2 regions of the Streptomyces sp. P9-2 genome follow, and region 1 is predicted to be linked to the other one. Evidence: riboswitches for the same ligand, from Rfam matches in the RefSeq annotation. Region 1 holds a riboswitch; the other holds the start of a gene.
The links. A riboswitch is a leader RNA that binds a small molecule or an ion and turns the genes downstream of it on or off. The one in region 1 is predicted to bind glycine.
Positions count from the first base shown of each region.

Region 2: another riboswitch for glycine. It lies ahead of gcvP (aminomethyl-transferring glycine dehydrogenase); the one in region 1 lies ahead of gcvT (glycine cleavage system aminomethyltransferase GcvT).

Region 1 is NZ_CP192633.1:4,702,446-4,712,267, reverse strand. It holds gene ACQY0Z_RS21670 (enhanced serine sensitivity protein SseB) at 1-147, opposite strand, end outside; gene ACQY0Z_RS21665 (AAA family ATPase) at 578-1,246, opposite strand; glycine riboswitch at 1,469-1,568, shown strand; glycine riboswitch at 1,569-1,692, shown strand; gene gcvT (glycine cleavage system aminomethyltransferase GcvT) at 1,727-2,845, shown strand; gene gcvH (glycine cleavage system protein GcvH) at 2,969-3,346, shown strand; gene glyA (serine hydroxymethyltransferase) at 3,361-4,620, shown strand; gene ACQY0Z_RS21645 (L-serine ammonia-lyase) at 4,787-6,154, shown strand; gene ACQY0Z_RS21640 (glycoside hydrolase family 25 protein) at 6,271-6,828, shown strand; gene ACQY0Z_RS21635 (NADPH-dependent F420 reductase) at 6,845-7,597, opposite strand; gene ACQY0Z_RS21630 (EF-hand domain-containing protein) at 7,685-7,897, opposite strand; gene ACQY0Z_RS21625 (MerR family transcriptional regulator) at 7,941-8,855, opposite strand; gene ACQY0Z_RS21620 (ATP-binding protein) at 8,905-9,513, opposite strand; gene ACQY0Z_RS21615 (enoyl-CoA hydratase/isomerase family protein) at 9,693-9,822, opposite strand, start outside.
Region 2 is NZ_CP192633.1:4,143,411-4,153,232, forward strand. It holds gene ACQY0Z_RS18975 (small basic family protein) at 1-139, shown strand, start outside; gene ACQY0Z_RS18980 (DUF881 domain-containing protein) at 145-1,188, shown strand; gene ACQY0Z_RS18985 (FHA domain-containing protein) at 1,250-2,176, shown strand; gene ftsR (transcriptional regulator FtsR) at 2,217-2,960, shown strand; gene ACQY0Z_RS18995 (bifunctional nuclease family protein) at 3,081-3,554, shown strand; gene ACQY0Z_RS19000 (MerR family transcriptional regulator) at 3,774-4,457, shown strand; gene ACQY0Z_RS19005 (DNA polymerase IV) at 4,522-5,922, shown strand; gene ACQY0Z_RS19010 (PRC-barrel domain-containing protein) at 6,599-6,973, opposite strand; glycine riboswitch at 7,087-7,182, shown strand; gene gcvP (aminomethyl-transferring glycine dehydrogenase) at 7,357-9,822, shown strand, end outside.

The DNA.
Region 1 (9,822 bases):
GAAGCTGCGGCCGAGGACCTCGACGATGCGGGCTCCCGCCGAGGGGACGCCGAGGGAGGCGGAGAGCGCCTCCTCCAGTTCGTTGCCGGGCCACCCGCCGTGCGGGTGGAAGTGCGTCCGGTCCGGGATGTCCGCCGGGAAGTCCATCTGTCGCCCACCGTCTGCCTGATGCCACTGCTTGCCGGAAAGGCTAGCCGGTCAGCGGCGGCGGCGGCCCCGCGCGGGGCCGCCGCCGGCCGGTCATCCGGTTCCACCGCCCCGGCACAGGGCGCACGCCGACCCGACAACCGGTACGCCGCCCCGGCACAGGGCGTGCCGATCGGTCAACCGGTGAAGCCGACCCCGCACAGGGCGCACACCGACCCGACAACCGGTACGCCGCCCCGGCACAGGCGCGCGCCGACCCGACAACCGGTGTCGCCCATCCGGCACCGAACACACGCCGACCGGTCAACCGGTGAAGGCCGACCTGGCACAGGGCGTGCCGACCGGTCGACCGGTGAAGCCGACCCCGCACAGGGCGTGCACCGACCCGACAGCCGGTGAAGCCGGCCCGGCCAGGGCGTGCGCCGACCCGTCAACCGGTGAAGCCGATGCGGCGCAGCGTGTTCGCGGCGTCCCGGTCGACGAGTACCGCCGAGGCGCAGCCCTCCGGGACCCGGCCGGACTCCACCGCGTCCAGCAGCCGGGCGCACGCGGTGCGGTGGCGGCGGAAGGCGTAGCGCGAGACGCCCCGGCCCCGCTCCAACTGCCCGGCCAGGGCCTCCTCCGGCGGGACGTCGAGGAGCAGCAGGTGCAGCGCGGCCCCGCGGCGGCGGGCCTCGCGGGCCAGCCAGCGCCGTACCCAGGTCTGGGTGCCGCAGTCGTGCACGACGACCGGCCGGCCGGAGCGCAGCACACGGCGCAGTCCCGCGTAGTGGGCGAGCCGGACCAGCGGCCGGTAGACCGCGTACGGCAGCAGGCGGGGCATGCGGCTGTCCCAGCGGTCGCGGGCGTCCTGGGAGTCGACGCGGTCGTCGTGCACCGCGCGCCGCATCAGCGTGGACTTGCCGCTGCCGGGCAGGCCGGTGACGACGACGAGGTCGCGGGGGCCGAAGAGCAGGGCGCGCGGACTGCGTCCCGCGCGGGCGCGCAGGTCCTGGACGAGGGGGGCGGGCGCCGCGTCGCGGGCGCCGTCGGCCCGGTGCGCGTGCTGCCGCGGCAGCGCGACGCCTGTGGTGCCGGCGTACGCCGTGGGCCTGTTCACCGTGGTCGTCCTCCCCTGGGGCCGGATATGGAGGTCCGATCCCCGCCGCGTGTAAAGAGAAGGTAATGCCAGGTCGCTCTCGGTTGCGTACTCATTCCGACACAGGCCTGTCACAGCTCCCTGTGACCGAGCCTGCACGAGCCGTGCACCCCCGGCAAGGCCCCCCTGCCGGTGTCCCACGATGCGTGCAATGATGAGCGCGCCAACTGCATACCGGCCGTTTGAATCCGCGCGGGAGAGTCCCCGGCACCTGTGCCGCCGGGGCGCCGAAGGAGCAAGTCCCTCCCTTGAATCTCTCAGGCACCGTTACCGCGCGGGCGAGGCACATCTGAAAAGCGGGCCGCCGTCGCAGTGCTCCGGCGACCCCACCCAAGGTGCAAGTCCTGACCTCCGTGACACGGGTGGTCATGGCGAACCTCTCAGGTTCCGATGACAGATGGGGAGGAACGACCTCGCCGTCATGCCTTGGGAGACCGACCGATGAGCAGTACCGACCCCCGCCGCACCGCGCTCGATGCCCTGCATCGGTCGCTCGGCGCGACGATGACCGACTTCGCCGGCTGGGACATGCCCCTTCGCTACGGCTCCGAGCGCGACGAGCACAACGCCGTGCGCACGAAGGCCGGCCTCTTCGACCTCTCGCACATGGGTGAGATCACGGTCACCGGCCCGCAGGCCGCCGCCCTCCTCGACCACGCGCTGGTGGGCAACATCTCGGGCGTGAAGCCGGGCCGCGCCCGCTACACGATGATCTGCCGTGAGGACGGCGGCATCCTGGACGACCTGATCGTCTACCGCCTGGGCGAGACCGAGTACATGGTCGTGGCCAACGCCTCCAACGCCCAGGTGGTGCTGGACGCGCTGACCGAGCGGGCCGCGGGCTTCGACGCCGAGGTGCGCGACGACCGCGACGCCTACGCGCTGCTGGCCGTGCAGGGCCCCGAGTCCCCGGCGATCCTGAAGAGCCTGACCGACGCCGACCTGGACGGCCTGAAGTACTACGCCGGCCTGCCGGGCACCGTGGCCGGGGTCCCCGCGCTGATCGCCCGCACCGGCTACACCGGCGAGGACGGCTTCGAGCTGTTCGTGAAGCCGGAGCACGCCGTGGAGCTGTGGCAGGCGCTGACCAAGGCGGGCGAGGGCCACGGCCTGGTCCCGTGCGGTCTGTCCTGCCGGGACACGCTCCGCCTGGAGGCGGGCATGCCGCTGTACGGCAACGAGCTGAGCACCTCCCTCACGCCCTTCGACGCCGGTCTGGGCCGGGTGGTGAAGTTCGAGAAGGAGGGCGACTTCGTGGGCCGCGCCGCCCTCGCCGAGGCCGCCGGGCACGCCGAGAAGAACCCGCCGCGCGTCCTGGTCGGCCTGGTCGCCCACGGCCGCCGGGTGCCGCGCGCCGGGTACGCCGTGGTCGCCGGCGGCGAGAAGATCGGCGAGGTCACCTCCGGCGCCCCCTCCCCCACCCTGGGGAAGCCGATCGCCATGGCCTACGTCGACGCCGCCCACGCGGAGCCGGGCACCGAGGGCGTCGGTGTGGACATCCGCGGCAGCCACGAGCCGTACGACGTCGTGGCGCTGCCGTTCTACAAGCGGCAGAAGTGACACCGTCGTAGCCGGCCCCCGGGCGGCTTCCGCGCGTCCGCGGCACGGGGTTCCCACCCGTCCGGCCGCTTCGCGTGCCCTCCCCGTCATCAGCAGTTTCCCGCGTACAGGAGAATTCAGGCCATGAGCAACCCCCAGCAGCTGCGCTACAGCAAGGAGCACGAGTGGCTGTCGGCCGCCGAGGACGGCGTGTCGACGGTCGGCATCACGGAGCACGCGGCCAACGCGCTCGGCGACGTGGTCTTCGTCCAGCTCCCCGAGGTCGGTGACACGGTGACCGCGGGCGAGACCTGCGGCGAGCTGGAGTCCACCAAGTCCGTCAGCGACCTGTACTCCCCCGTCTCCGGCGAGGTCACCGAGGTCAACGAGGACGTGGTGAACGACCCGGCGCTGGTGAACTCGGCCCCCTTCGAGGGCGGCTGGCTGTTCAAGGTGCGGGTCACCGACGAGCCGGCCGACCTGCTGTCCGCCGCCGAGTACGACGCGTTCGTCGCGGGCTGAGGAGCCAGAGCCGTATGTCGCTTCTGAACACGCCGCTGCACGAGCTCGACCCGGCGGTGGCCGCCGCCGTCGACGCCGAGCTGCACCGGCAGCAGTCCACCCTCGAGATGATCGCCTCGGAGAACTTCGCCCCGGTCGCGGTCATGGAGGCCCAGGGCTCGGTCCTCACCAACAAGTACGCCGAGGGCTACCCCGGCCGCCGCTACTACGGCGGCTGCGAGCACGTCGACGTGATCGAGCAGATCGCCATCGACCGGGTGAAGGAGCTGTTCGGCGCCGAGCACGCCAACGTCCAGCCGCACTCGGGCGCCCAGGCCAACGCGGCCGCGATGTTCGCGCTGCTGAAGCCGGGCGACACGATCATGGGTCTGAACCTCGCGCACGGCGGGCACCTCACCCACGGCATGAAGATCAACTTCTCCGGCAAGCTCTACAACGTGGTCGCGTACCACGTGGGCGACGACGGCCAGGTCGACATGGCCGAGGTCGAGCGTCTCGCCAAGGAGAACAAGCCGAAGCTGATCGTCGCCGGCTGGTCGGCGTACCCGCGTCAGCTGGACTTCGCCGCGTTCCGCCGGATCGCGGACGAGGTCGGCGCGTACCTCATGGTCGACATGGCGCACTTCGCCGGTCTGGTCGCCGCGGGCCTGCACCCGAACCCGGTGCCGCACGCCCACGTCGTCACGACCACCACGCACAAGACCCTCGGCGGTCCGCGCGGCGGTGTGATCCTGTCCACGGCCGAGCTGGCCAAGAAGATCAACTCCGCCGTGTTCCCGGGCCAGCAGGGCGGTCCGCTGGAGCACGTGGTCGCCGCCAAGGCGGTCGCGTTCAAGGTCGCCGCGAGCGAGGACTTCAAGGAGCGGCAGCGCCGCACCCTGGAGGGCGCCCGCATCCTGGCCGAGCGTCTGGTGCGGGACGACGTGAAGGCCGTGGGCGTGGACGTGCTGTCCGGCGGCACGGACGTGCACCTCGTCCTGGTGGACCTGCGGAACTCGGAGCTGGACGGCCAGCAGGCCGAGGACCGGCTGCACGAGGTCGGGATCACCGTCAACCGGAACGCGATCCCGAACGACCCGCGCCCGCCGATGGTCACCTCGGGTCTGCGGATCGGCACGCCCGCCCTCGCCACCCGCGGCTTCACGGCCGAGGACTTCGCCGAGGTCGCGGACGTGATCGCGGAGGCGCTGAAGCCGTCGTACGACGCCGAGGCGCTCCGGGACCGGGTCACGGCGCTGGCCGCGAAGCACCCGTTGTACCCCGGTCTGCGGTAATTCCGTCCCCTTTTTTCACGGACGTACGGGGCATCGCGCACACTGGGTCGGTGGGCGCGGTGCCCCGCACCATGCGGCGCATGAACGATTCATCACCCCCTCCGGCCCACTGAACCGCCCTTCCCCGGTGGACAGCGTCGTCCGCCGAACCCTGAGGAGTCCTCCCGTGGCCATCTCGGTCTTCGACCTGTTCTCGATCGGTATCGGCCCGTCCAGCTCGCACACGGTCGGCCCCATGCGGGCGGCCCGGATGTTCGCCCGGCGGCTGCGCAACGAGGACCTCCTGGACTCCGTCGCCTCGGTGCGCGCGGAGCTGTACGGCTCGCTGGGCGCCACCGGGCACGGCCACGGCACGCCCAAGGCGGTGCTGCTGGGCCTGGAGGGCGACTCGCCGCGCACGGTGGACGTGGAGTCGGCCGACGAGCGCGTGGAGAAGATCAAGGACGGCGGGCGGCTGCGGCTGCTCGGCGAGCACGAGATCGGCTTCTCCTTCGACGACGACCTGGTGCTGCACCGCCGCAAGGCGCTCCCCTACCACGCCAACGGCATGACGCTGTGGGCGTACGACTCCTCCGGTACGGAGCTGCTGGCCAAGACGTACTACTCGGTGGGCGGCGGTTTCGTCGTCGACGAGGACGCGGTGGGCGCGGACCGGATCAAACTCGACGACACCGTGCTGAAGTACCCCTTCCGCACCGGTGACGAGCTGCTGCGGCTCACCAAGGAGACCGGGCTGTCGATCTCCGCGCTGATGCTGGAGAACGAGCGCGCCTGGCGGACCGAGGAGGAGATCCGCGAGGGCCTGCTGGAGATCTGGCGCGTGATGCGGGCCTGCGTGGAGCGGGGCATGTCCCGCGAGGGCATCCTGCCGGGCGGGCTGAAGGTCCGCCGCCGCGCCGCGACCACCGCCCGCAAGCTGCGCTCCGAGGGCGACCCGCTGGCGCTCGCGATGGAGTGGATCACCCTCTACGCGATGGCGGTGAACGAGGAGAACGCGGCCGGCGGCCGGGTCGTCACCGCCCCGACGAACGGCGCGGCCGGCATCATCCCGGCCGTCCTGCACTACTACATGAACTTCGTGCCGGGTGCCGACGAGGAGGGCGTGGTGCGCTTCCTGCTCGCGGCGGGCGCCATCGGCATGCTCTTCAAGGAAAACGCGTCCATCTCCGGCGCGGAGGTCGGCTGCCAGGGCGAGGTGGGGTCCGCCTGCTCGATGGCGGCGGGCGCGCTGGCGGAGGTGCTGGGCGGCAGCCCCGAGCAGGTGGAGAACGCCGCCGAGATCGGCATGGAGCACAACCTGGGCCTGACCTGCGACCCGGTCGGCGGCCTGGTGCAGATCCCGTGCATCGAGCGCAACGGCATGGCCGCCGTGAAGGCGGTGACGGCCGCGCGGATGGCGATGCGCGGCGACGGCTCGCACAAGGTGTCCCTGGACAAGGTCATCAAGACCATGAAGGAGACCGGCGCGGACATGTCGGTGAAGTACAAGGAGACCGCGCGGGGCGGTCTCGCGGTGAACATCATCGAGTGCTGAACCGGTCGCCGGCTCGGGTGCCGACACGGCCGCGCTGAACAGGGCTTTGCGTCAAGCAGGTTGAAACGGGGAACCATCAATTCCCGTCCCCCACCGCACCACACGGGAGAACCTGCATGCTGCGTGGCATCGACATCAGTTCCCACCAGTCCTCCTCGTACGACACGGACGGCCTTTCCTTCGTCTTCGTCAAAGCGACGGAAGGCCGTTCGTACGTGAATCCGAAATTGGCCGCCCAGACGAAGAGGGGGCGGGACGCCGGTCTGGTGGTCGGGTTCTACCACTTCCTCTGGCCGGGGAATCTCACCGAACAGGCCGAGCACTTCGTCTCCAAGGCCCCCGAGCGGCGGGGCGACATCCTCGCGGTGGACTGGGAGACGACCGGGGGCGGCTCGCACGCGAGCAATTCCGAGAAGGACCGCTTCATCCGCAAGGTGAAGGAACTCCGCCCCCACCACAAGGTGATCCTTTACTGCAACCGTCATTTCTGGTTGACCTACGACACCACCTCCTACCCGGGCGACGGCCTCTGGATCGCCGACTACGCGGCGGCCGCCGGGAAACCGCGTATTCAGGCGGACTGGCGTTTCCACCAGTACACCGACGACCCGCTGGACAAGAACGTGGCGGACTTCTCCAGCGAGTCGGCGCTCCGGGAGTGGGCGGGGGCCTGAGCGGCCCGGGCCTGTCCTAGCCGCGGAACTCCTCCGGGCGTTCCGGGGACGCCTCGGCGAGGGCACGGGTGACGGCTTCTACGCCGCCGCGCAGGCCGTAGACCGGGGTGCCGGGCTGCTGGCGCCAGGAGTCGTCGAGGCCGCCCGCGTCGACGGTGTCGAAGCCCAGTTCCTCGATCAGGGCGCGGACCTTGCGCTTGGCGGCCTCGTCGTCGCCGGCGACCGGGAGGGCCATGCGCCCGGGGTCGCCCGCGGGGCGGTGGCGGTCCAGGATGTCCTGGGCGTAGGTACCGTTGAACGCCTTGATCACGGGGTGCCCGATCTGGCGCTCGGTCCAGCGGCTCTCGGTGAGGCCCTCGTCCTCGATGCCGGCGATCCTGCCGTCGCGCTGCGGGTAGTAGTTGCCGGTGTCGATGACGGCCAGGCCCTCGGCGGCCTCGTCGAACAGCCCGGAGGGCAGGTCCGGCACGGCCTTGAGGGGTACGGCGACGACGGCGATCTCCGCGCCGCGCGCGGCCTCCTCGACCCTCACCGGGGTCGCGCCGGTCTCGTCGGCCAGTTCCTTCAGGGTGTGCGGCCCGCGGGAGTTGGCGACGGACACGTCGTGGCCGAGGGCCGTGAGCCGCCGCGTGAGGTTTCCGCCGATGTTGCCCGCGCCGATGATGCCGATCTTCATGTCTGCTCGCCTCGCCCTTTCCGGGGGTCGATGTCGCCGGGGTTTCCGGGGAAACCCCAATGATCGGCACAACCCCGGGGACGGGCGGACCATTCCGGGCGCTGTCGCCCGTACGGCCCCCCGCACGGCGTACGCGCGGATTCCCGGCGCCGGTACTCCGGCGCCGGGGAATGTCCGGTGCTACTTGTCCAGGTGGATCCAGAACTCGTCGAAGGACAGCAGCTTGTCGCCGTCCAGGTCGCGCGACGTGATGATGGCCTCGGCGACCGCCTCGGTGACGTTCCAGTCGCCGCCCTGGGCCAGCGCGGTCTTGAACTCGGCAGCGGTGATGAACCCGTCCCCGTTCGTGTCGATCCGCTCGAACTGCTTGCGTGCTTCCTCGATGTCCGCCACCGGTTCGCCCCTCTTTTTCGTGCTGGTACTGACGCGGGCAAGATTATCCGGCGGCGCGCGCCTCCAGTGCGGCGACCACCCACCCGAACTCCTCGGCGTGGGCGGACGGCCGCTCCCATCCGTTCACCACGGCGGACAGTTCGCGGTAGCGGTTGAGGCGCGGGTCGGCCACCGCCGCGAGGCGCTTCAGCACGGCGGCCGGGTCGGCGTCGCCGATCAGCTCGCGCAGCACGGCCTCGGCGCGGGGCGTGCCCGGCTCGACGCCGTCGCGCAGGGCCTCGCCGGCGCTGCGGATCAGGCGGCTCATGAACCACAGGGAGCTGCCGCTGGGCACCTCAGGGTCCCGGTCCGCGGCGTTGAACTCGATCATCCTGCGCATGACGGCCCGGAACCCCGGGTCCTGGATCAGTTCGACGAGTTCCACCCAGGCGTCCACCTGCTCGGGCGTGGGGTCGTCGGGCAGGTCGGCCGCGGCGAACCGGAGGCGCCGGCGGATGTCGGGGTCCGCGGTGTCGAGTCCCTGGAAGATCTCGGCGGTGAAGTCGTCGAGGATGCGGGCGCGTTCGGCGGCGGACAGTCGGGCCAGTCGGTTCATCAGGGTCGTCTCCTCGGCGGTCGAGCCTCGTCGGGCCACGGTCGACAGCACCGCGCGGGTCATCTTCAGCGACCGGATCCGCGCGTCCAGCGCCGCCACATGCGCGGCGGCGACCCGGGCGACCGTGGTCTCTCCTGTGACGACCCGGCGTACGTCGTCGAGGCCGAGGCCCAGTTCGCGCAGTGTGCGGATGAGCTCCAGGCGGGCGGCGGAGCCGGCGTCGTAGAGCCGGTAGCCGCCGGAGGACCGGGCCACGGGCGGCAGGGCGCCCTCGTCGGACCAGTAGCGGATGGTGCGCACGGACAGGCCGGTGGCGCGGGCGAGCGCCCCGATGGTGAGGAGCCCGGTGCCGTCGTGGGTCATGTCGGGGAGTGTGGGCCTTCCAGCGGGTGGAGACTCAAGCGCGCACGGGTCAGCGGTCCGCCACCCGCATCTCGAACCAGGTGGTCTTGCCGTGGGAGAGGAGGTCGACGCCCCAGCGGTCGGCGAGTTTGTCGACGAGGAACAGGCCGCGGCCGCTGATGTCCGTCTCCTGCACCGGCATCAGACAGGGCAGGGCGCGGGACGGGTCGCGGACCTCGACGCGGATCCAGCCCCGGCGGTGCCGCATGCGCAGTCCGAAGGCGCGGGCGCCGGTGTGGCGTACGGCGTTGCCGACGAGTTCCGAGACGAGCAGTACCGCGTCCTCGGTGAGCTTCGGGGTGAGGCCCCAGCGGCGCAGGATGACGATCTGGACCAGCCGGCGGGCCACGGCGGCGGACTCGGGGAGGGACGGGAGCGGAACTTCGCCCTCCGTGGGGTCGCCGTGCACCTCCAGCGCGTGCACGGCACGTTCGTCCTCGACCGTCGGCGACCAGCGTGACGCGATGGCGCGTCCGTCTCCCCGCGGCTGTTCCATGCCCTCCAGCCCCGCCATGACCCCATGATGGCGGGGCTCCGGCACGGCCGGGGCCGTTCCGAGGGAATACGCCCCCCGTGCGCCCCCGTCCACTCCTGGTCCTCCGGCATGTGCCACAGGCATGCCGATGCCTCCGAAAGCCTGCGCGACCTGCGAAAACGACTCATGCTCGGGCAATCGACGGGCCCCCTCCACGGAAACGGCTTAAGGGTGCGTTAAGGCTCCCATAATGCGTACCGCCGAGGGGGCCGGATCAGACATGACGTCAACTGCAAGCCCTTTGCGGGGATTTCAACTGCTCGTCACAGGAACTTCGCCTTGCCGGGGCCCTCCTCGACGAAGCTGCGCATGCCCCGCTCGCGGTCCTCGGTGGCGAACAGGCCGGCGAACCAGTTGCGCTCGACCGTGAGCCCGGTGTCGATGTCCGTCTCC
Region 2 (9,822 bases), 560 kb from region 1:
CGTCGTGGCCGCGCTGATCGTGTTCCTCGGCGACAAGCTGGGCGTCGGGGCGCAGCTGTCCACGGGTGTGGTGGTCGTCCTCGGCATCCGCATCTTCTCCAACGCCGCGGCGATCCGCCGCCATGTGTTCCGGGCGTGAGGCCGATGAGCGAGCGCGAACAGCCCGAGACGACGCGCCCGGCGGTCACCCCGCCGCGGTCCGCCCCCGACACGCCCGCGTCCGCCCCCGAGACGCCCGCGTCCGCCCCCGAGACGCCGCCGTCGGCCGGGCTGCGCAGGGAACTGCCCGCCGAGGTGCCCCCGGCCGCCCTGCGGAGTGCCTCCGAGAGGACCGGCGCGAGCGAGGCGCCCCGCCAGAATCCCGCGCCTCGGCCCTCCACGCCTCAAGCGTCTCCGCAGCCCCGGACGCCCCAGGAGCCGCAGAAAGCCGAGGCGCCCGCCGCCGACGGGCCGGGCGAGCCCGCGCTGACCGGGCGGCGGCGGCTCGTCAACGGGCTGTGGCCGCCGCGTGTGACCCGCGCCCAACTCATCGTCGCCGTGCTGCTGTTCGGCCTCGGCTTCGGTCTCGCCGTCCAGGTCGCGTCCACCAGCGACACCGACAGCGCGCTGCGCGGCGCACGCCAGGAAGATCTTGTTCGCATCCTCGATGAACTCGACGACCGGACCGAGCGTCTTGAAGACGAGAAGCAGGGTCTCGAGAAGCAGCGGGAGGAGCTGGAGAACAGCTCCGACCAGGCCGAGGAGGCGCGCAGGCAGACGATCGAGAAGGAACGGCAACTCGGCGTCCTCGCGGGCACCGTGGCCGCGCAGGGGCCCGGCATCGAGATGACCATCGAGGACACGAAGGGGACGGTCGAGTCGGACATGCTGCTCGACGCCATCCAGGAGCTGCGCGCCGCGGGCGCGGAGGCGATCCAGGTGAACGGGGTGCGGGTGGTGGCCGGCACGTATCTGTCGGACGCGGACGGCGGAGTCTCCGTGGACGGGAACAAGATCAAGTCCCCGTATCGTTTCAAGGTCATCGGCAAGCCTCAGGACCTGGAACCGGCGCTCAACATCCCCGGAGGCGTGGTGCAGACGCTCGAGAAGGAACAGGCCACCGTTACCGTGGAGCGGTCGGACAAGATCGTTGTGGACGCCTTGCGAGCGCCGGAGCGGCCTGACTACGCTCGGTCGTCCTCCCAGTGAACCGGGGGTGCATGGGGGGCGACCGGCCAGGGCATGAGGTTGCGGGGGGTCGGCGCACCGAATGGGTGGTGCGTGGTGGAAACTGTCTGGCGGAGGCGGACGTTGTGAAGATGTCCGGGTCGGCCAATGTGTTCAGTCAGGGTTCGTCCTGCCCCACGGGCGGGTCTGTTTCGGTCAAGGGGAATCGCCCGTGAAGTTGTTTGGGAAGTTGTTCGGCAAGAGCGCGCGGCGAGAGGACGGCGACAGCGCGACCGCTCGTCACCGCGCACAGCCCGGTGCGGAAGACCAGCGTCCGCTGTTCCGGGACGAGACGGGCGGGGCCTCCGTTGACCCTGCGCAGTCGGGCGGCATAGGTTCTGGGCAGCCGTCGAGCCCAGGTGCGGGCGGAGGTCACTCCGGTCCGTACGCGTCCCACGCCCCCGGCGGGCAGCCGCGGCAGGAGGATCCGTCCATGTCGGCCCTGGTGTGTTCGAGGTGCGGCAACCGCAACGCGGAGAACAGCCGCTTCTGTTCCAACTGCGGTGCGCCTCTGAAGCCGGGCGTCACCCCGGAGCGCCCCTCCGAGACGACGTCCACGATCTCCATCTCCGGTATCGAGGCCTACGACTCCGAGGCGACGGGCCAGCACCAGGTGCCCGCGCTCTCCCCGGAGGCGCAGGCCGCCGTCGACGCGCTGCCGGTGGGCTCCGCCCTGCTGGTCGTGCGCCGCGGGCCGAACTCGGGCAGCCGCTTCCTGCTGGACGGCGACCTGACCACGGCCGGCCGTCACCCGCAGAGCGACATCTTCCTCGACGACGTGACGGTCTCCCGGCGCCATGTGGAGTTCCGCCGCAACCCGGACGGCTCGTTCACGGTCGCCGACGTCGGCAGCCTGAACGGCACCTACGTCAACCGTGAGCGGATCGACCAGGTCGCCCTGTCCAACGGCGACGAGGTGCAGATCGGCAAGTACCGGCTGGTCTTCTACGCGAGCCAGCAGAACTACTGACCGCCCCCGGCCGCGGACCGGGGGACTCCAGGAAGGGTCGATGGTGCAGACACCGAGCGGCGGCGCCGGCCACGGCGCCGCCGTCACGGACGCCGGACTGCTGAGCATCGGCGCGGTGCTGAACGTGCTGCGCGAGGAGTTCCCCGAGGTCACCATCTCCAAGATCCGCTTCCTGGAGTCGGAGGGGCTCGTCGAGCCGCGCCGCACCCCTTCGGGGTACCGGAAGTTCAGCGCCGAGGACGTCGATCGTCTCGGCCATGTGCTGCGCATGCAGCGCGACCACTACCTGCCGCTGAAGGTGATCCGGGAGCACCTGGCGGCCATGGAGCGCGGCGAGGCCCCGCCCCTGCCGGCGCTGAGCCGTCCGGGTGACGGCGAGGACCCCGCCGACGGGAGCGCCCCGGAGACGCCCACCGCCGCCCGCATCGGACGCTGCAAGCTGCTCGCCGCCGCCGGGGTGGACGAGCGGGTGCTCGCCGAGTGGGAGTCGTACGGACTGCTCGCCCCGGTGGAGGACGGGGTGTACGACGCGGAGGCGGTCACCGTCGCCGGGCTCCTCATGGAACTGGGGCGGCACGGGATCGAGCCCCGCCATCTGCGCGCCATGAAGGCGGCCGCCGAGCGCGAGGCCGGGCTGGTCGAGCAGGTCGTCGCGCCGCTGCGGCGCCACCGCAACCCGCAGACCAGGGCGCATGCCGAGGACCGCACCAGGGAACTGGCCGGTCTCACCATGAAGCTGCACGCCGCGCTGGTGCGGTCGGCGCTCGGGGTGCGGCAGTCCTGAGGCCCCGGGACCTCGGCCCTGGGGCCCGGGACCTCGGTGGACCAGCACAACGGGGCCTGATCGGCCACCCGATCCCGGCCCGACTACCCAAACGTCCCGGGCACGGCCTAGGGTTGCTGTGTGAACGAGCTCGATGTCGTAGGTGTCCGGGTCGAAATGCCCTCCAACCAACCGATCGTGCTGTTGCGTGAAGTGGGCGGCGACCGCTACCTCCCCATCTGGATCGGCCCCGGGGAGGCGACGGCCATCGCCTTCGCCCAGCAGGGCATGGCGCCCGCACGGCCGCTGACCCACGACCTGTTCAAGGACGTGCTGGAGGCCGTGGGACAGGAGCTCACGGAAGTGCGCATCACCGACCTGCGGGAAGGCGTGTTCTACGCCGAGCTGGTCTTCGCCAGCGGCGTAGAGGTGAGCGCCCGTCCCTCCGACGCCATAGCACTCGCCCTGCGTACGGGAACCCCGATCTACGGAAGCGACACGGTGCTGGACGACGCCGGCATCGCCATTCCGGACGAGCAGGAGGACGAGGTGGAGAAGTTCCGCGAGTTCCTCGACCAGATCTCGCCCGAGGACTTCGGGACCAGCAACCAGTGAGCCGTTTCCCGGGGCCCCGGCGTCGGTCGCGGCCCCGGGGCCCCGGCCCGGCGTCGGTCGCGGCCCGCGCCGAGGACATTCGGCTAGCCTTTCCCCGCGACGGGGCACGGGAAACCACCCTTAGGGTGATTATCACTCGGCGTGCCGAGTGTGGCGATCGTTGACGCACCCTTGGTGACTGCCTACCGTCGGGGAGGCAGGTCAAGGACGGAGGTCGGCGTGAGAAGCAGCGGCGACGGTACGGCTGGGGGTGCCCCCGGACGCGTTTTCGGGGCGGGCGGGCCGTATCCTCCCCAGAGCTCTCCGCTCCGCTCGGGCGGGGGCCATCCCGCGCGCGGCGGTGCGATCGATCCCGCTCCGCAGCGGCCGGCGGCTGTGCCGAGCGGTGGAGGGGCGGTGGCCATGGCGTCCGAGGAGATCGGTTATCGGGGGCCGACGGCCTGCGCCGCGGCCGGCATCACCTACCGCCAGCTCGACTACTGGGCGCGCACGGGACTGGTCGAGCCGAGCGTGCGGCCCGCCCACGGGTCGGGGACGCAGCGGCTGTACAGCTTCCGCGACGTCGTCGTGCTGAAGATCGTGAAGCGGTTCCTGGACACGGGTGTGTCCCTGCAGAACATCCGCACCGCCGTCCAGCATCTGCGCGAGCGCGGCTTCAGCGACCTGGAGCGCATGACGCTGATGAGCGACGGCGCCACGGTCTACGAATGCACCTCGCCCGACGAGGTCCACGCCCTGCTCCAGGGCGGCCAGGGCGTCTTCGGCATCGCCGTGGGCGTGGTGTGGCGGGACGTCGAGAGCGCCCTGTCGCAACTGCACGGCGAGCGGGTCGACACGGGGGAGACCCTGGTCGGCCACAACCCGATGGACGAGCTGGCCCGGCGCAGGAACCGCGCGGTCTGAGCGGCGGCGCGCGGGAACCGGCCCGACAAGGGCGTTGTCAGTGGCGTAGGGCAGCATCGGAGATGTGAGATCCGCTCCCACGATCCTGCATCTCGACATGGATGCCTTCTACGCCTCGGTGGAGCAGGCGTCCAAGCCGAGTCTGCGCGGCAAGGCCGTGATCGTGGGCGGGCTCGGCCCGCGTGGTGTGGTCGCCACCGCCTCCTACGAGGCGCGTGTGCTGGGTGTGCACTCCGCGATGCCCATGTCGCAGGCGCGGCGGCTCGCACCGAACGCCGCGTATCTGGTGCCCCGGTTCGCGCTGTACCGCTCGATCAGCGACCAGGTGATGGCGCTGCTGCGTGCCCTGTCGCCGCTGGTGGAGCCGCTCAGCCTCGACGAGGCGTTCGTCGACCTCGAGGCCGGGGGCAGGGCGTGGGACGAGCGGTCGGCGCGGCTGGTCGGCACAAAGCTGCGCGCGGACATCCGCGCGGTCACCGGGCTGACGGGGTCCGTGGGGCTGGCCGCCTCCAAGATGCTGGCGAAGATCGCCTCGGAGCAGGCGAAGCCGGACGGGCTGGTCGTCATCGAGCCCGGCACCGAGCGGGCGATGCTCGAACCGATGCCGGTGCGGACCCTCCCCGGTGTCGGACCCGCCACCGGCGACCATCTGCGGCGGGCCGGCATCCACACGGTCGGCGAGATCGCCGAGGCGGGCGAGGACGAACTGGTGCGGCTGCTGGGCAAGGCACACGGGCACGCGCTGTACGCGATGGCGCTGGCCCGCGACGACCGGCCCGTCGTCGCCGAGCGGGAGACCAAGTCGGTGTCCGTCGAGGACACGTACGACGTGGACATCCACGACCGGGTGCGGGTCGGCCTGGAGGTGCAGCGGCTCGCCGACCGCTGCGTGCGGCGGCTGCGGGGCGCGGGGCTGTCCGGGCGCACGATCGTGCTGAAGGTACGGCGGTACGACTTCTCCACGCTGACCCGCTCCGAGACCCTGCGCGGACCCACCGACGACCCGGCCGTCGTCCGCGAGGCGGCGGCGCGGCTGCTGGACTCGGTGGACACCACGGGCGGCGTACGGCTGCTCGGCGTCGGCGTCAGCGGGCTGGCCGACTACACGCAGGAGGACCTGTTCGCCCAGGCGGTGGGCGGGGCGGGGGAGGACGTCGCCGAGGGCGCGGAGTCCGAGCCGGCGCCCGAGCCGCGCCCGGAGGTCCCGGCGGAGCGGCGCTGGCCCGCCGGCCACGACGTCCGGCACACGGAGTACGGGCACGGGTGGGTGCAGGGCAGCGGCCTGGGCCGCGTAACGGTCCGCTTCGAAACCCCCGGCTCGGCCCCGGGCCGAGTGAAGACGTTCCGCGTCGACGACCCGGAGCTGGAGGCAACGGACCCGCTGCCGCTGGTGGAGTCACCACCGGAGTTGCCCGAGCCGATGGGGACGGGGGAGGCGGAGCCGCCTCGGCCGCTGGAAGCGTGAGGGGGCGGGCGGTGCCCGAGGGAACGGGCCGGTGCCGTGCGACGCCGGACGCGCACGCGAGACAACTCGGCCCATGGCCGAGGCTTACCGCAGGCTGCGCCCCTGCGGCTGGCCGTCAGGCGCGGCCTGACGGAGCAACCGGTCCGGCCGGGGGTGCCGCGGCTTCCGTCGCGGCCGTTGCAAGCCCGACGGCGCGGGCGGGACCCGTGAGCCCCCGGACCAGTGGGAATCCGCCGCTGCCGTGCGGGCTCGACGCGCCCGAGGTGGCGGAGACCGCTCGGCGCATGGCTGACGGCTTACCGCAGGCTGCGTCTCGGCGGCTCGCCGTCAGGCGCGGCCTGGCGGAGCGACCGGTCTGGTCGGAGGCGCTGTCTCCGTCTCGACCGTCGGAAGCCCGATTGTTCGGGCGGGGCCCGTGAGCCGCCGGACCAACGGGATCCGCCGGTGCCGTGAGGCGCCAGGCGCGCTCCTACTGGCGGAGACCACCTCGGCGTGTGGCTCACGGCTTGCCCGTCGGCTGCGGCCCGGCGGCTCCTGGGCCGACACGGCCGCGCGGCCGGGCATAGGAACAGGGCTGTGGGCCGGTCCCCGGCGGTGTGAGGCGGACGTCGTGGCTCGGGCGGGCGGTCCGGGCCCGTGGGGAGGAGGGACCGATAGACCGCCGCCCCCAGTGGTGTCAGGTGTGTTCCTCCTGGCCCGCCAGTTTGCCGAAGTCCCTGTCCGGGAGTGGGGGAGGGGAGCCGACGTCCAGGCCGTAGTGGTGGTACAGCTGGAGCTCCTGCTCGGGCGACAGGTGGCGGCCGACGCCGAAGTCCGGGGCGTCCTTGACGAGGGACCGTTCGAACGGCACGTGCAGGGCCCCGTCGATCAGCTCGCTGGGTTCCAGGGGGACGAAGGCGTCCCGGCTGAACAGGCCGGTGCGTATCGCCGCCCACTCCGGCACGCCGGTGGCGTCGTCGAGGTAGACCTCGTCGATCGTGCCGATGCGGGTGCCGTTGCGGTCGTACGCCTTGCGGCCGATGAGGTGACGCGGGTCGATGTCGGTCTGCACGGGCCCTCCACTCGTAGCAAACTCATCCGATAGCACTACAAAAAGGCACAATCGGCGGAACGGCCACTCGAAGGCCGGGGTCCTGACCTCGCTGGTACGCTGGCAACGGCCGCTGACCCCGTGCGGGAGAGTCCTCCAGGCACCACCGGAGGCGCCGAAGGAGCAAATCCTCCCCGGAATCTCTCAGGCACACGTACCGCACGGACGAGGTCACTCTGGAAAGCAGGGCGGGTGTCGACGGCTTCCGCTCTCACCGACGGTGAAAACCGGACCGCCAGCGGCGTTCCGGTGAAGCTCTCAGGTCGAGATGACAGAGGGGGAGGCCGTCCGGGCACCTGCGCCGTGGTGCCCCTCGAAGGTCGTCGGACCAGGAGGCCTCCTCAATGACTGCCCCCCGTACCCCGCTCTCCGAGCTCGAACAGGGAATCCCGTTCGAGCAGCGCCACATCGGCCCCGACCACGAGGCCCGGGCGAAGATGCTGGCCCAGGTGGGCTACGGCTCGCTCGACGAGCTGACCGCCGCCGCCGTGCCCGACGTGATCAAGAACGCCGACGCGCTGGACCTGCCCGGCGCCCGCAGCGAGGCCGAGGTGCTCGCCGAGCTGCGCGGCCTCGCCGGCCGCAACCAGGTCCTCGGCTCCATGATCGGCCTGGGCTACCACGGCACCTTCACTCCGCCGGTCATCCTGCGCAACGTCATGGAGAACCCCGCCTGGTACACGGCCTACACGCCGTACCAGCCGGAGATCTCGCAGGGCCGGCTCGAGGCGCTGCTGAACTTCCAGACGATGGTCGCCGACCTCACCGGCCTTCCCACGTCCGGCGCCTCCCTGCTGGACGAGGGCACCGCCGCCGCCGAGGCGATGGCGCTGTCCCGGCGCATGGGCAAGAACAAGAAGGGCCTCTTCCTCGTCGACGCGGACGCCCTCCCGCAGACGATCGCCGTCATCCAGACCCGCGCCGAGCCGACCGGCGTCGAGGTCGTCGTCGCCGACCTGAGCGACGGCATCCCCGCCGAGCTCGACGGCCGTGAGATCAACGGCGTCCTGATCCAGTACCCGGGCGCGTCCGGCGCCGTCCGGGACATCAAGCCGGTGATCGACCAGGCGCACGAGCGCGGCGCGCTCGTCACCGTCGCCGCCGACCTGCTCGCCCTCACCCTGCTGAAGTCCCCCGGGGAGCTGGGCGCGGACATCGCGGTGGGCACCACGCAGCGCTTCGGCGTCCCCATGGGGTTCGGCGGTCCGCACGCCGGCTACATGGCCGTCCAGGACAAGATGGCCCGCAGCCTGCCCGGCCGCCTCGTCGGCGTCTCCGTCGACGCCGACGGCAACAAGGCCTACCGTCTGGCCCTGCAGACGCGTGAGCAGCACATCCGCCGCGAGAAGGCCACCAGCAACATCTGCACCGCCCAGGTGCTGCTCGCCGTCATGGCCGGCATGTACGCCGTCTTCCACGGCCCCGAGGGCCTGCGGACCATCGCCCGCCGCACCCACCGCTACGCCGCGATCCTCGCCGAGGGCCTGCGCGCAGGCGGCGCCGAGGTCGTCCACGGCTCCTGGTTCGACACCCTCACCGTGCGCGTCGCGGGCCGGGCCGCCGAGGTCGTCGCCGCCGCCCGCGACAACGGCGTCAACCTGCGCCTCGTCGACGCCGACACCGTCTCCGTCGCCTGCGACGAGACCACCACCCGCGACCAGCTCGCCGCCGTGTGGCGCGCCTTCGGCGTCGAGGCCGACGTCGAGGCCCTGGACGCCTCCGCCGGGGACGCCCTGCCGGACGCGCTGCTGCGCACCGACGACTTCCTCACCCACCCCGTCTTCCACCAGCACCGCTCCGAGACGGCCATGCTGCGCTACCTGCGCCGCCTCGCCGACCGCGACTACGCGCTGGACCGCGGCATGATCCCGCTGGGCTCCTGCACCATGAAGCTCAACGCGACCACCGAGATGGAGCCGGTCACCTGGCCCGAGTTCGGCCAGCTGCACCCGTTCGTCCCGGCCGAGCAGGCCGAGGGCTACCTCACGCTCATCCGCGAGCTGGAGGAACGTCTCGCCGAGGTCACCGGCTACGACAAGGTGTCCCTCCAGCCCAACGCCGGCTCCCAGGGAGAGCTGGCCGGACTGCTCGCCGTCCGCGGCTACCACCGCGCCAACGGCGACGAGCAGCGCACCGTCTGCCTCATCCCGTCCTCCGCGCACGGCACCAACGCCGCGTCCGCCGTGATGGCCGGAATGAAGGTCGTCGTCGTCAGGACCGCCGAGAACGGCGAGGTCGACGTCGACGACCTGCGCGCCAAGATCGAGCAGCACCGCGACGAGCTGGCCGTGCTGATGATCACCTACCCGTCGACGCACGGCGTCTTCGAGGAGCACGTCGCCGACATCTGCGCCCAGGTGCACGAGGCCGGCGGCCAGGTCTACGTCGACGGCGCCAACCTCAACGCCCTGGTCGGCCTCGCCAAGCCGGGCCACTTCGGCGGCGACGTCTCTCACCTGAACCTGCACAAGACGTTCTGCATCCCGCACGGCGGCGGCGGCCCCGGCGTCGGCCCGGTCGGCGTCCGCGCCCACCTCGCCCCGTACCTGCCGAACCACCCGCTGCAGCCCGAGGCCGGCCCGGAGACGGGCGTGGGGCCCATCTCGGCCGCCCCGTGGGGCTCGGCGGGTATCCTGCCCATCTCCTGGGCGTACGTCCGCCTCATGGGCGGCGAGGGCCTGAAGCGCGCCACGCAGGTGGCCGTGCTCAGCGCCAACTACATCGCCAAGCGCCTCGAGCCGCACTACCCCGTGCTCTACACCGGCCCCGGCGGCCTCGTCGCGCACGAGTGCATCATCGACCTGCGCCCG